DNA from 3 places in the Pseudoalteromonas porphyrae genome. Region 2 is predicted to be linked to each of the others. Evidence: predicted binding sites of a transcription regulator. Region 2 holds the regulator's gene; each other region holds the start of a gene.
The links. The regulator MetJ, encoded in region 2, represses methionine synthesis genes. The targets are predictions, from matches to a motif close to TAGACGTCTAGACGTCTA.

Region 1 (4,222 bases), on a different contig from region 2:
GATGGGTTTGAATCTTATTTAGGCTTGCCTATTCATTGGCCCAATGGGGATGTTTTTGGCACTTTGTGTGTGATGGATTTTGAGCAGACAGATTATCAGCGAAATTACTTAGAGTTGATAAAACAATTACGGGATATGATTGAAGATGATTTATTCATGGTTAATAGTTTTGTGCAAATGCGCGAAATAGCCATGCTTGATCCCCCTTACTCATATTTATAATCGGCGTGCAGTAAGTATTCTTTCTCAGCAAAAGCTAAATTTAGCGCAAAGGTTAGGTTTTGAGGTCTGTTGTCTATTTATCGATGTAAATGATTTTAAGTTACTAAACGATACGCATGGCCATGAGGTAGGTGATAAAGCATTGGTTGCATTAGCCGCAACGCTTAAAGAGTGCTTAAGAGAGGCTGATATAATAGGCCGCTTGGGGGGAGATGAATTTGTGGTTGTATTACAAACAAATGATACCAATGAACCACTTCAAATAAAGGCTAAGATAGTTCAAGGGTATAATGCTCAATTAGCTAAGCTGTCTTTACCACCGTTGAGTATTAGTATTGGTTATGGATTTGCTGAGCACACCAAAGAAACGTTTGAAATACTACTCAATAAAGCCGATAAAGACATGTATAAAAATAAATTGGCGTTTAAAGCTGGGCAATTACTTTAAACGTAAGTTGTTAGGCTATTTGTTTTTCAGCTAAATTAAGTTCCATAGTCGCTTTTAATAAACGGTATAGGTTTATTGATGCGTCGATTTCTTCTTTGCGGTTAGTTAAGCTTTCAATATTTAAACCTAACGGCACCTCTAAATGTGCACAGCTTTTTAAGATCAAGTCTAAATTTTCGCGGCAAATACGCACAGACTCACTTAATGGGTTGTGCGAATCTAGCATGCGCCACTTTGTCGCTTCAGGCACTGATATACCTAACCACTCCATAAAGTCTAAGGTTTTTTCACTACCACACGGTGTAAACGTTAGGATAATGCGTTTTGGCTCAATATCTTGTGCTTTACAGCTACGTACATAACTGGTAATTAAATCAATGGTTGCTTGCGCGTCGTATACGGCTTGTGAGATAAAAAATTGACACCCTTGCGCCGTTTTCTCAAGCAGACGTTCATGTTCATTTCGCTTACTTGCATGACGTTCTGCAATCGTAACACCGCCTAAAAAGAAATCTTGCTGCTGTTCACTTAGGGTTTTATAAGCGTTAGGTAAGCTTAATTTAATATCGCCAGCAGACGATGGGCTACCTACTAGCACTAAGTTTTTTAAATCAAATTTTTCCTTCGTTTCGCTTAACCAATCTTTAAATTCAGCCACCCCGCGTTGTGCCACACTTTTATAAGTGATGACATCTTGGTGTGATAACTTACGTAACAAGTGACTGTACTCACGCGGGTCGACCGTTTGTTTAAAAGGGAATGGCCGTGGTTTTTCTGTGCGACTGCTTTCATCTTGAATGTCGTATATGATGACACCATCGTATTCAATTTCATGTAAACGAGCTAAAAGCTTTTGTGCAATGGTTTCAAGCTGAGTTTCATCAGTTCCAATACGTGGCGGAGTTGTACCAATTAAATACACGCCTTGATTGGTATCTTCGATTTTCTCTTGCAGTGATAAAGCCATAACTCTCATTCCAGCTGTTTAGATGTCTATGCCAAACAATATAACAGCCATTTAGACGTCTAGATAGATTTTTTTAATGAAAGTTATTCAATTAATATGAAATTTATTCATGTTTGGCATGTAACTGAGTTTGTATATATACCCAAGCCACCTCAATATGTAGGATTCAGCGTTTCACAGGGGCTTAATATCAAGGCGTTACTTCGTAATAATGGCGATCCCTTTTAAGGAGTAACAACGCAGAAAGTAAGTGCCGGTGAAACGCCCAAAGGATTGGTTTAAAAGCGATTTATACTGCGTTACCTTTGTAATGGATTGATTTTGATAAGGGAATAACCATTGCCTGTAATCAATGCCTTGCCTAAATCGCTTTTAATTCCAACTGAAACTCATATCTTCAGGTGATTTGGGTATACACAACTGTTTACATAAATAGCTGCGCTAGGGCTCTCATATCTGCTCGCTTTATTGCATAATAAAATGACTAAAAACAAGAAATTTATTCAACTAACAAGGGATAGCAATGAAATTTAAATTATTAGCAACAAGCCTCGCGGTGACACTTGCACTAAGTGGTTGTGCGAGTAACTCAGGTTCAACTATGGTGAAAGAGGTTGAAATAACACAAACGGCTGCTAAAGCTGCAAATGATCGTGTGTTTTCACAAGACTACTTACTTGAAGAGTTAGAGAATGGTTTACGCGTCATGGTTGTTAAAACTGACTACCCTGATGTTGTTTCATTACAAATACCTGTCTCTGTCGGTTCACGTAATGAAGTTGAAGCAGGAAAAACCGGTTTTGCACACTTTTTTGAGCACATGATGTTCAAAGGATCTGAAAAATTTCCGCAAGATGTATATTCAGATATTTTAAAAAACTCAGGCGTAGATAACCGCGCGTATACAACAAATGATTATACTAACTACCATTTAAATTTCTCTAAGCAGCATCTTGATAAAGTGCTTGAGATCGAAGCTGATATTTTTCAAAACTTAAAGTATTCAGAAGAGCAGTTCCGTACCGAAGCATTAACTGTTAAAGGTGAGTACCTTAAAAATAATGCCAGCCCAGTACGCAAGTTACTTTCAGCTGTTCGTAATGAAGCATTCGAAAAACACACTTATAAACATACCACAATGGGCTTTTTTGAAGACATTGAAGCGATGCCCGATCAAATGGCCTATGGTAAAGAGTTTTTTGAGAAGTTTTATAAGCCTGAATATGTATCGTTAGTGATTGTGGGGGATGTCGATCCGCAAGAGACTATGGCAATGGTTAAAAAACATTGGGGTCAGTGGCAAAAGGGCGACTATGTTGCCGATATACCAACCGAGCCAAAACAACAAGCTGCTAAATATGTACATGAGCAAAATGAAGGCTTACCAGGGCATTGGTTGTTAGTGTCTTATAAAGGGGCAGCTTGGGAACCTAAGAAAAAAGACAGAGCTGCACTTGATCTTCTCTCTCAGCTTTATTTTTCAAGCAACTCAGAGCTATATCAAGAGTTAGTTGTTAACAAACAAATTGCTAGCCAAATGTTTAGCTACAACCCAGACACTAAAGATCCGGGTTTACTCCATGTGTTTGTAAAAGTTGAAAATGAAGAAGATTTAGCGAAAGCCCGCGAAGCAATTAATAATACTTATGCAAAAGCTCGTACAGAATTAGTTGATAGTCAAAAGTTAGCTGATTTAAAATCGAACCTTAAGTACAGCTTTATTAATGGTTTAGATTCATCTCAATCAATCGCATCAACACTTGCAAGTTACATGCATTTTGAGCGAGACCCTGAAGTTGTTAATCAGCTATATGCAACCGCTGACAGTATCAGTGCGCAAGATATTCAAAGCATTGCTAATAAATATTTTATAGATAGCAGCCGTACAACCGTAACTATGTCTGCACTTGATAAAATTGCAGGGTTTGATCAAGAGGTTGATTTAAATACCTTAGTTGCTAGTCAGCAAACGGTTAAAGAACGCCATTTTAATGTGCTTGATAAAACCAATAGCTCACCACTGATTGATGTAAATTGGTTATTTCATACTGGCGCTGCGGCAGACCCTAAAGGTCAAAAAGGCGTAGCAGCACTAACAGCAGCAATGCTTGCACAAGGTGGCTCAGAATCTAAGAGCTATAACGATATCAAACAAGCGCTTTATCCACTGGCTGGCAGCTTTGGTTACCAATTAGATAAAGAAATGATTTCATTGCAAGGGCGTGTTCATAAAGATAATGCAGCAAAATGGTATGCGCTTGTAAGTGAGCAGTTACTTAACCCCGGTTTTAGAGAAGATGACTTTAAACGTTTAAAGAAAGAACTGATTGACGGCATTAAATCGGGCCTAAAAGCGTCTAACGATGAAGAGCTAGGTAAAGAAGTGCTTTATCACAAACTATATCAAGGCCACCCTTATGAAAGTTATAACTATGGTGACTTATCTGATCTAGAAGCGTTAACATTAAATGATGTAAAGGCGTTTTATGCTAAAGAATTTACTCAAGCCAAGCTTACAGTTGGTTTGATTGGTGCAGTGCCTGATTCGCTTAAAAACACCATGTTTGCGGATTTAAGCGCATTAC
Region 2 (4,222 bases):
AAGCAATGAAGCTTCCTGTAAGCTTTGCTGTTGAGCTTGCTGTGCTATTAAGGCTAACTCTTGCTTTAACACATCAATTGCGTCGTATTGCGCTGTTGGGCTTAATAGCTGCTCAATCAAAGTACGCTGATGATTATCAAGCTGTAATAAAATATCACTTACGGCTTGTTGATCACCTTGCTGATAACTTTGCCATAACTTAACCAACGTATTGGTTGTTTTACCTGCTGCCGACACAACGACACAGTCACCTGCTTCGGTGTGTGCTAAAATAATATTTGCTACGGCTTGATAACGCTCCGCGGAGCTTAAGCTTGAACCGCCAAATTTATGAACTATATTTACCATTTTCTATTACCACAAAGCCGTATGTGCAGGCGTTAATTTGAATGAATTTGTTTGCTCTGTACTTTGCTGCGTCGAGTTACTCTTAGTAGTCGTCGAACTACAATTACCTTGGCCTGGCTTAACTTTGTTAAACACACGTTCTAAATCAGCAACTAAGTCTTTTACATCTTCAATACCCACCGAAATTCTGATTAACGTATCACCCACACCCGCCTCTAAGCGAGCTGTTGCATCCATACCAGCATGAGTCATCGTTGCAGGGTGACATATTAGGCTTTCTACACCGCCTAACGATTCCGCTAAACTGAATTCTTCTAGGCTCGTTAAAAATGCTGCTGCATCATTTACATCACCAGCAATATCAAAACTTACCATGCCACCAAAACCACGTTGTTGTTGTTTTGCTAACTGATGTTGTGGATGAGATTCTAAACCAGGGTAATATACTTGGCTCACATAGGGTGAACTTTCTAAATATTGCGCAATGATAAAGGCATTTTCTTGGTGCTGACGTAAACGTACATTTAAAGTCCGCAGGCCACGTAATGTTAAATAACTATCAAATGGTGCACCTGTAATACCAATATTATTTGCCCACCAAGCAAGCTCGTCACCCAGCTCTTGTGTTGCTGCAATGACAGCGCCGCCAACAACATCGGAGTGGCCATTAATATATTTAGTGGTTGAATGCACAACAATATCAACACCAAATTCAATTGGGTTTTGTAAGGCCGGTGATAAAAACGTGTTATCTGCGCCAACTAAAGCGCCGCACTGCTTTGCAATTGTCGTAATCGCTTTAATATCAGTTAAACGTAAAATTGGGTTGCTTGGTGTTTCAATCCAAATTAGCTTAGGTTTAATCTCAAGTATTTTTTGATGGTTTTCAGCGTTTGTTAAATCTAGAACCACTAATTTTAATAAGCCGCGCTTTTCAAGCGAAGTAAACAAACGGTAGCTGCCGCCATAACAGTCATGTGGAATGACTAACGTATCATCACTATTTAGTAATTGTGTTGCTAAATGTACTGCCGCCATGCCGGTAGCAGTTATAATGCCTTTGGCACCGCCTTCAAGCTTTGCGAGTGTTTCGCCAAGTAAATCACGATTAGGATTACCGCTACGGCCATAATCATATTCGCGCTTAGTATCAAAATCGGCAAATGAATAGGTGGTCGATAGGTGGATAGGAGGCACAACAGCACCGTGATGTTTATCAGCATCAATGCCATTACGTACTGCGATTGTCGCTTTATTTTTTTTGCTCATACCGTCACCTATATTAACTGGATGTTTAGACGTCTAAAAGGTTAGATGATCAAATTTAAGAAGTCAAAACATTTATACCCCTAGATGGCTAAATAACTAGTATTTGACTATCTTTTTTAAAACGATAGAATTTCCGCATCTTTGCGCTACAAAATGGTCGCGCAAACAATTAACAACCTGAGGCAACGATACATCTTATGGCTAAATGGAATGGTGAATATATTCACCCATATGCAGAACACGGGAAAAAATCAGAACAAGTTAAGAAGATCACCGTTTCGATCCCGTTAAATGTATTAAAGGTTTTAACTGATGAGCGTACTCGCCGTCAAATTAATAACCTTAGACATGCAACAAATAGTGAATTACTTTGCGAAGCATTTTTACACGCATTTACTGGCCAACCATTGCCAAACGATGAAGACTTACGTAAAGATAATCCAGAAAAAGTACCAGAAGAAGTTAAAAAGATTATGCAAGAGATGGGTTTAGAAGTGCCTATCCTGAATGAAGACTGATCTTCACCTGTAAATAACGTGCACCTGTTTCAGGCAATGATTTGGATACAAAAAACCTCAATTCAGTGAATTGAGGTTTTTTATTGCCAAATAGTGCCTATTACGCCATATAGTTTTCAGGCATATCAATTTGTGCAACACCTGAATCAATAGCCGCTTGCGCCACTGCTTTTGCAATGCGCGGTAATAAACGCGGGTCCATTGGTTTAGGGATAATATACTGTGGTCCAAATTCAAGTTTATCAACACCTGCTGCTTTTAATACTTCAGCAGGCACTGGCTCTTTAGTAATACTGCGAATTGCCTCAACTGCGGCAATTTTCATTTCATCATTTATTTTGCTCGCACGTACGTCTAATGCACCACGAAAAATAAACGGGAAACACAACACGTTATTTACTTGATTTGGATAATCAGAACGACCCGTTGCCATAATCAAATCATCGCGCGCACCATGAGCAAGCGCAGGTGCAATTTCTGGATCTGGGTTTGAACATGCAAAAACAACTGGCCTATCAGCCATCAGCTTAAGATCTTCCGGTGCAAGCAGGTTCGGTCCTGATACACCAACAAATACATCAGCATCAGCAATAACATCTTGCAAAGTGCGCTTATCTGTATTGTTAGCAAACAACTGTTTATATTCATTTAAGTCATCACGACGCGTATGAATAACACCTTTACGATCAAGCATATAAATGTGCTCACGCAATGCGCCACACTTAATTAATAGCTCCATACATGCAACAGCGGCCGCACCGGCACCCAAACAAACGATAATCGCATCTTCAATGCTTTTACCCTGCACTTCAAGTGCGTTAATCATACCTGCAGCAGTTACAATAGCTGTACCGTGTTGATCATCATGAAACACTGGAATACTACAGCGCTCAATCAATGCTTTTTCAATTTCAAAACACTCTGGGGCTTTAATATCTTCTAGGTTGATACCACCAAAAGTATCAGCAATATTTGCAACGGTATTGATGAAATCTTCTGTGGTTGTGTGTTTTACTTCAATATCAATTGAGTCAAGGCCAGCAAAGCGTTTAAACAACAAAGCTTTGCCTTCCATAACTGGTTTTGAAGCAAGAGGTCCTAAATTACCTAGGCCTAAAATAGCAGTACCATTGGTAATTACTGCAACCATATTACCTTTGCCAGTATATTTATAAGCATTAGCTGGATCTGCGGCAATTTCACGCACAGGCTCAGCCACACCAGGGCTATAAGCTAGAGCGAGATCTTGTACGGTTTCGGCTGGCTTAGTAAGCTCAACACTGATTTTTCCTGGAACGGGGTGCGAATGGTAATGTAAAGCTTGTTCACGAAAGTCTGACATAACGCGATTTTATCCTGCAAGTAAGTTAAAAGTGAGAGTAAGCAGTTCTATTCTATAGTCTGTATCTTGGAACGATACCTATATTACAATTAAATTCAAGCAATATCAGGTCTATCCTGTTATAAGCTAGATCTGTTAATTTTATGCGTTTTATCGACCAGTTTTGTAAAAAAACCTCAAAATCCAGCAATAACACGCCAAGAAAGCATCAAAAAACCTGTTCTAAAATCATCTAAATAGTACTTTATTACACCTAAAATACACATTCCCTATAAAAGATATAAATATACGACGTTAGCGTCATTTAGGCTCATTAAATGACTTTTTATCAACATAACATCAATTAATTAAACAAAATATATTACTGAATATAGTTAAAATCTAACTGTTTGTCTGTTATTTAGTGGCTATAGTCACTATAAAAACTAAAAATGATGGTTACTTTAGGCAGGGGTAAAAAAGGGTGAATTTAACCGCTGATACTTGGGCGTGTTATCCTTTGTGGATTGAAATTTGTTCAATCTAGGGGCGATTTAATCGCGGCGCGAGGTTTGAAATCGAGTGGGCTAAGTAAAAACCGAGCAAAGCTTCCGCGTCCTGCTCACGCCCCTTGCCTACCCCCATGTAGGTAACAAAGAGTTAATCGCCCCAAGGAATAACTCTTTGGGCAGCGCATGTTTGGCATTTATACTGCGTTATCGCCTATTTGTGGGGAACACCACACTACTATAGGCGCTGCCTTGCT
Region 3 (4,222 bases), on a different contig from region 2:
TGACGTTACCTTTATTGATATAGATAACCCAGTTTGAAAATAAGTCAAATTCTGTTGATTGAAAACTACAGCGCCTCTGGATCAATCCAACGGCGCACTGCAATCCAACCACGGCCAATTACTTCGTGCCATTGACGTGTTACAGCTAAGAGTACATTTACATTAGGGACATACTGTTTATGGACAGGCCAAGCAGAGTAATCATAAAAGTCAGTCGCAGCGGGTATTACATCAACCCCTTGTGCGTTAAATAAATCTTTTGCACGGCGCATATGGCTCGATGATGTGACTAACGCAACTTTAAAATCCACAAGTGCAGGCGCTAAAAATTTAGCTTCGTCGGCGGTGTCCATGGCTGCTGGGTTTTGCTTTATACGGTTAGCTTTTACTCCAAGGCTAATCGCTGTTTGCTGCATTAAATGACTATTGGTGACTTTGCCGTAGCCCCCACCTGAAACAATAAGCTGTGCGTGTGGATAAAGATACGCAAGCCTTATGCCTTCTACTAAACGACTTTTTGCACAATTACCCAGCTGGCTATTCGCACTGAGGTTTGGGTTTGGTATTAGATCGCAGCCAAGTACCACTATCTTGTCTATTTTTGAATGATTTTTAGAATTAAATACATATTGAAGTTGCGTGGAAGGATCGACTATTTTTTGGCCCATAAACGGTGTGCTGATCAGCATTAGCGCGCAAGTAACGAGTAAGCCAGAAAATGCGGCGACTTTGTTGTTACGCAAAGCTATCAAAAAGCACAAAGCACATATTAGGCCGAACAAGGGCAGTGGCATGAGCATTGCGCCGAGGATTTTTTTAAGTTCAAACATCACAGTAGCATCAGTAAAAGAGTTTTACGTATGCTACTGGGTTCGCTTGATTTTATCGACCGTTATTTAACTTGCAGGTATTTAAAAAGTGGCGATAAACCGGGTTATCCCGCATATTCTTTTTCATTGCAAGGTACATGGGGCGAGTGAGCCCTAATGCGCCAAGGGGAATCGATTTGATTAAACCTTGGCTCTCATAAGGCGTTACTAGCCAATCTGGTAATGCCGCAACGCCCATACCCGCACTGACAAGTTGAAAAATAAGTAAGCCTTGCTCTACGTTTTTTAAGGTGCCGTCAAAACGTGCATTTTGAATAAAGTGCTTAAATATATCTTGGCGTTCGCGTGGAATTGGGTATGAAATAATGGTTTCGTTTTTCAAATCCAGTGCAGTAACGTACGCTTTTTTTGCCAGCTCATGATCGGGGGCAACAATCAGCTTAAGTTTAAAGTCAAATAAATGTGCGTATTCAAGTTTATCGGGTTCACGGATATCAGAGGTAAGCACTAGATCCAACTCGTCGCTTAATAGATCAGGGATTGCGTCGTAGCTAAAGCCACGTTCATAATCTACTTTAATATCAGGCCAAAAGTTATTAAATTCTTTAATCGTGGGTAATAGCCAATGAAAACAAGCATGGCATTCAACACTTAATCTTAACTGCGAAATCGGCTGGTTAAGGCTTTCCTTTAGTCGGCATTTTGTCGCTTCAACGCGGGGTAGTACTTCACTCGCTAGTTCAAGCAATAGCATACCTTGGGGTGTAAACCGCACAGGCTGAGTTTTACGTTCAAATAACTGGCAATCAAGCTTGTTTTCTAAATCTTTAATCTGATGAGATAAAGCTGATTGAGTTAAAAATAGTTCGCGGGCGGTATTCACCAAAGAGCCGGTTTCTTTTAAGGTCGCAATGGTCTTTAAATGTTTTACATCAATCATCTTTAATAATTCTCATGGTATAAGTGAGGTTAACTCAGATTGCAGACATAATACGCCTTTATTGAAGATGCTTCAACGTCTAGATGGCTAAATAATGTCATTTGTTTTACTTAACGTTTACAACTTCACTATAGCATCAAATTTGACAGCGTTGTCATTATATTTATTCTGATTTATAAAAATATTTATATGAAATTACCTCAAGTTAAATAGGAGGAAGCATCAATTGTGTAATGTAAGGGAGAGGTGTAAGTTTTTAGCCATCTAAATAGCTAAATGGAGTTTTTAACATGGCACAATTACATAACTTAGGTTTTCCTCGTATAGGCACAAAACGCGAGCTTAAATTTGCAGTCGAATCATATTGGGCAGGTAAAATCAGCCAAGCAGAGTTACTTGAGAAAGGTAAAACGATCCGCGCAAAAAACTGGGCGCTACAAGCCGATGCAGGCATTGAGTTATTACCAGTTGGCGACTTTGCTTGGTATGACCATGTGTTGTCAACCTCATTACTCATCGGCGCTGTACCTAAGCGGCATCAAAAAACAGACGGTAGCGTTGATCTTGATACGTTATTTCGCATCGGCCGTGGTCGAGCGCCAACCGGTTGTTCATGTGCAGCCAGTGAAATGACGAAATGGTTTAATACGAATTATCACTATATAGTGCCAGAGCTTAGCAGTGATCAGCAGTTTGAATTAGCCTGGACTGAGTTATTTGAGCAAGTTACCCATGCACACGCATTAGGCCATAATGCAAAAGTGGTGTTAGTTGGCCCTGTAACTTACCTTTACTTAGCAAAATGTGTGGGCAGAGAATTTGATAAATTAAGCCTACTTGAAAAACTGTTGCCAGTGTATCAACAAGTCCTAGTAAAGCTAGCGCGCCAAGGTGTTCAGTGGGTACAAATAGATGAACCTATTCTTGCTCTTGAGTTGTCTGATGATTACCGCCATGCATTAAAAGCAAGTTTTAACACACTTGCAGGTCAAGGTGTAAAGTTGTTACTGGCTAGTTATTTTGACTCTGTGAGTGCTTACTATGATGATATAGCTGCTTATCCAGTTGACGGTGTACATTTTGATTGTGTTGCAGCTAAAGTCGATTTTACACAGATTGATTCGTTATTGAGCGCTGATCAAGTTCTATCATTAGGTGTAGTTAATGGCCGTAATATTTGGCGTGCAGACCTCGATGCGGTATTTTCCACGATAAAAGACATTGCAACAAAGCGTGGCGATAATTTATGGCTTGCTCCGTCATGTTCTTTATTACACACGCCAGTTGATTTAGAGCAAGAAGAAAAGCTTGATGATGAGTTACGCTCCTGGCTTGCTTTCGCAAAACAAAAAGGCCAAGAGCTGTCATTGTTAAAAGCAGCACTTGAGATCAATGATAACCGTGATTTAGTTACTTACTCAGCGCCTGTAAAAGCACGTTTAACATCAACACGTGTCAATAATGCAGTAGTGCAGCAACGAGTAAGTGCGTTAACCGTAAAAGAGGGGAAGCGTGAGAATGTATTTGCTCAGCGAATTGAAAAACAACATGGAGCACTTAACTTACCATTATTACCGACAACCACGATAGGTTCATTCCCACAAACACAGGCTATCCGTAAAGCGCGTCGTGATTTTAAAGCCGGTGAATTATCTGCCACTGACTATCAAAATCAAATGGAAGCCGAAATCCGCTACGCAGTAGAAGAGCAAGAAGCGCTTGATTTAGATGTATTAGTACATGGTGAAGCTGAGCGTAATGACATGGTTGAATATTTTGGTGAACTGCTTGAAGGTTTTGCTTTTACCCAGTTTGGTTGGGTGCAAAGCTATGGCTCTCGCTGTGTGAAGCCGCCGGTTATCTGGGGAGATGTCTCACGCGAAAAAGCAATGACGGTTCAGTGGACTCAATACGCGCAGTCGCTTACCAGTAAAAAAATGAAAGGCATGCTAACAGGCCCTGTCACTATTTTGTTTTGGTCATTTATTCGTGATGATTTAGATAAACCAAGCATTGCAAATCAAATAGCACTTGCGCTGCGTGATGAAGTGGTGGATTTACAAAATGCGGGCATTGAGATAATTCAAATTGATGAACCTGCATTTCGTGAAGGTATGCCACTCAAAGCCACCCAATGGCAAGACTATTTAGAGTGGGCAGCGTATGCATTTAGAGTGTCAGCCAGTGGTGTGAAAAACGAAACACAAATTCATACGCACATGTGTTACGCGGAATTTAACGGTATTATTGCCGCTATTGCGGATATGGATGCCGATGTGATCACTATTGAAACATCACGCTCAAACATGGAGCTACTAGATGCATTTGAAAACTTTGATTACCCAAATGATATAGGCCCTGGTGTATACGATATTCACACACCAAACGTGCCAGATACTGCATGGATCAAAGCGTTAATCCACAAAGCCGCGCGTAAAATACCCGTTGAGCG

Region 1: ADS77_RS13275 (methylenetetrahydrofolate reductase) is a predicted target of MetJ. The motif match lies at 1,682-1,699, and genes of this name have one in related genera.
Region 3: metE (5-methyltetrahydropteroyltriglutamate--homocysteine S-methyltransferase) is a predicted target of MetJ. The motif match lies at 1,843-1,860, and genes of this name have one in related genera.

What each region holds. Positions count from the first base shown of each region.
Region 1 is NZ_LHPH01000015.1:24,487-28,708, reverse strand. It holds gene ADS77_RS22730 (GAF domain-containing protein) at 1-222, shown strand, start outside; gene ADS77_RS22725 (GGDEF domain-containing protein) at 197-670, shown strand; gene ADS77_RS13275 (methylenetetrahydrofolate reductase) at 681-1,637, opposite strand; gene ADS77_RS13270 (M16 family metallopeptidase) at 2,161-4,222, shown strand, end outside.
Region 2 is NZ_LHPH01000014.1:22,347-26,568, reverse strand. It holds gene metL (bifunctional aspartate kinase/homoserine dehydrogenase II) at 1-348, opposite strand, end outside; gene metB (cystathionine gamma-synthase) at 355-1,617, opposite strand; gene metJ (met regulon transcriptional regulator MetJ) at 1,815-2,135, shown strand; gene ADS77_RS12760 (malic enzyme-like NAD(P)-binding protein) at 2,236-3,477, opposite strand.
Region 3 is NZ_LHPH01000009.1:52,587-56,808, forward strand. It holds gene ADS77_RS09830 (Nif3-like dinuclear metal center hexameric protein) at 1-37, shown strand, start outside; gene ADS77_RS09835 (YdcF family protein) at 66-830, opposite strand; gene ADS77_RS09840 (LysR family transcriptional regulator) at 883-1,770, opposite strand; gene metE (5-methyltetrahydropteroyltriglutamate--homocysteine S-methyltransferase) at 2,061-4,222, shown strand, end outside.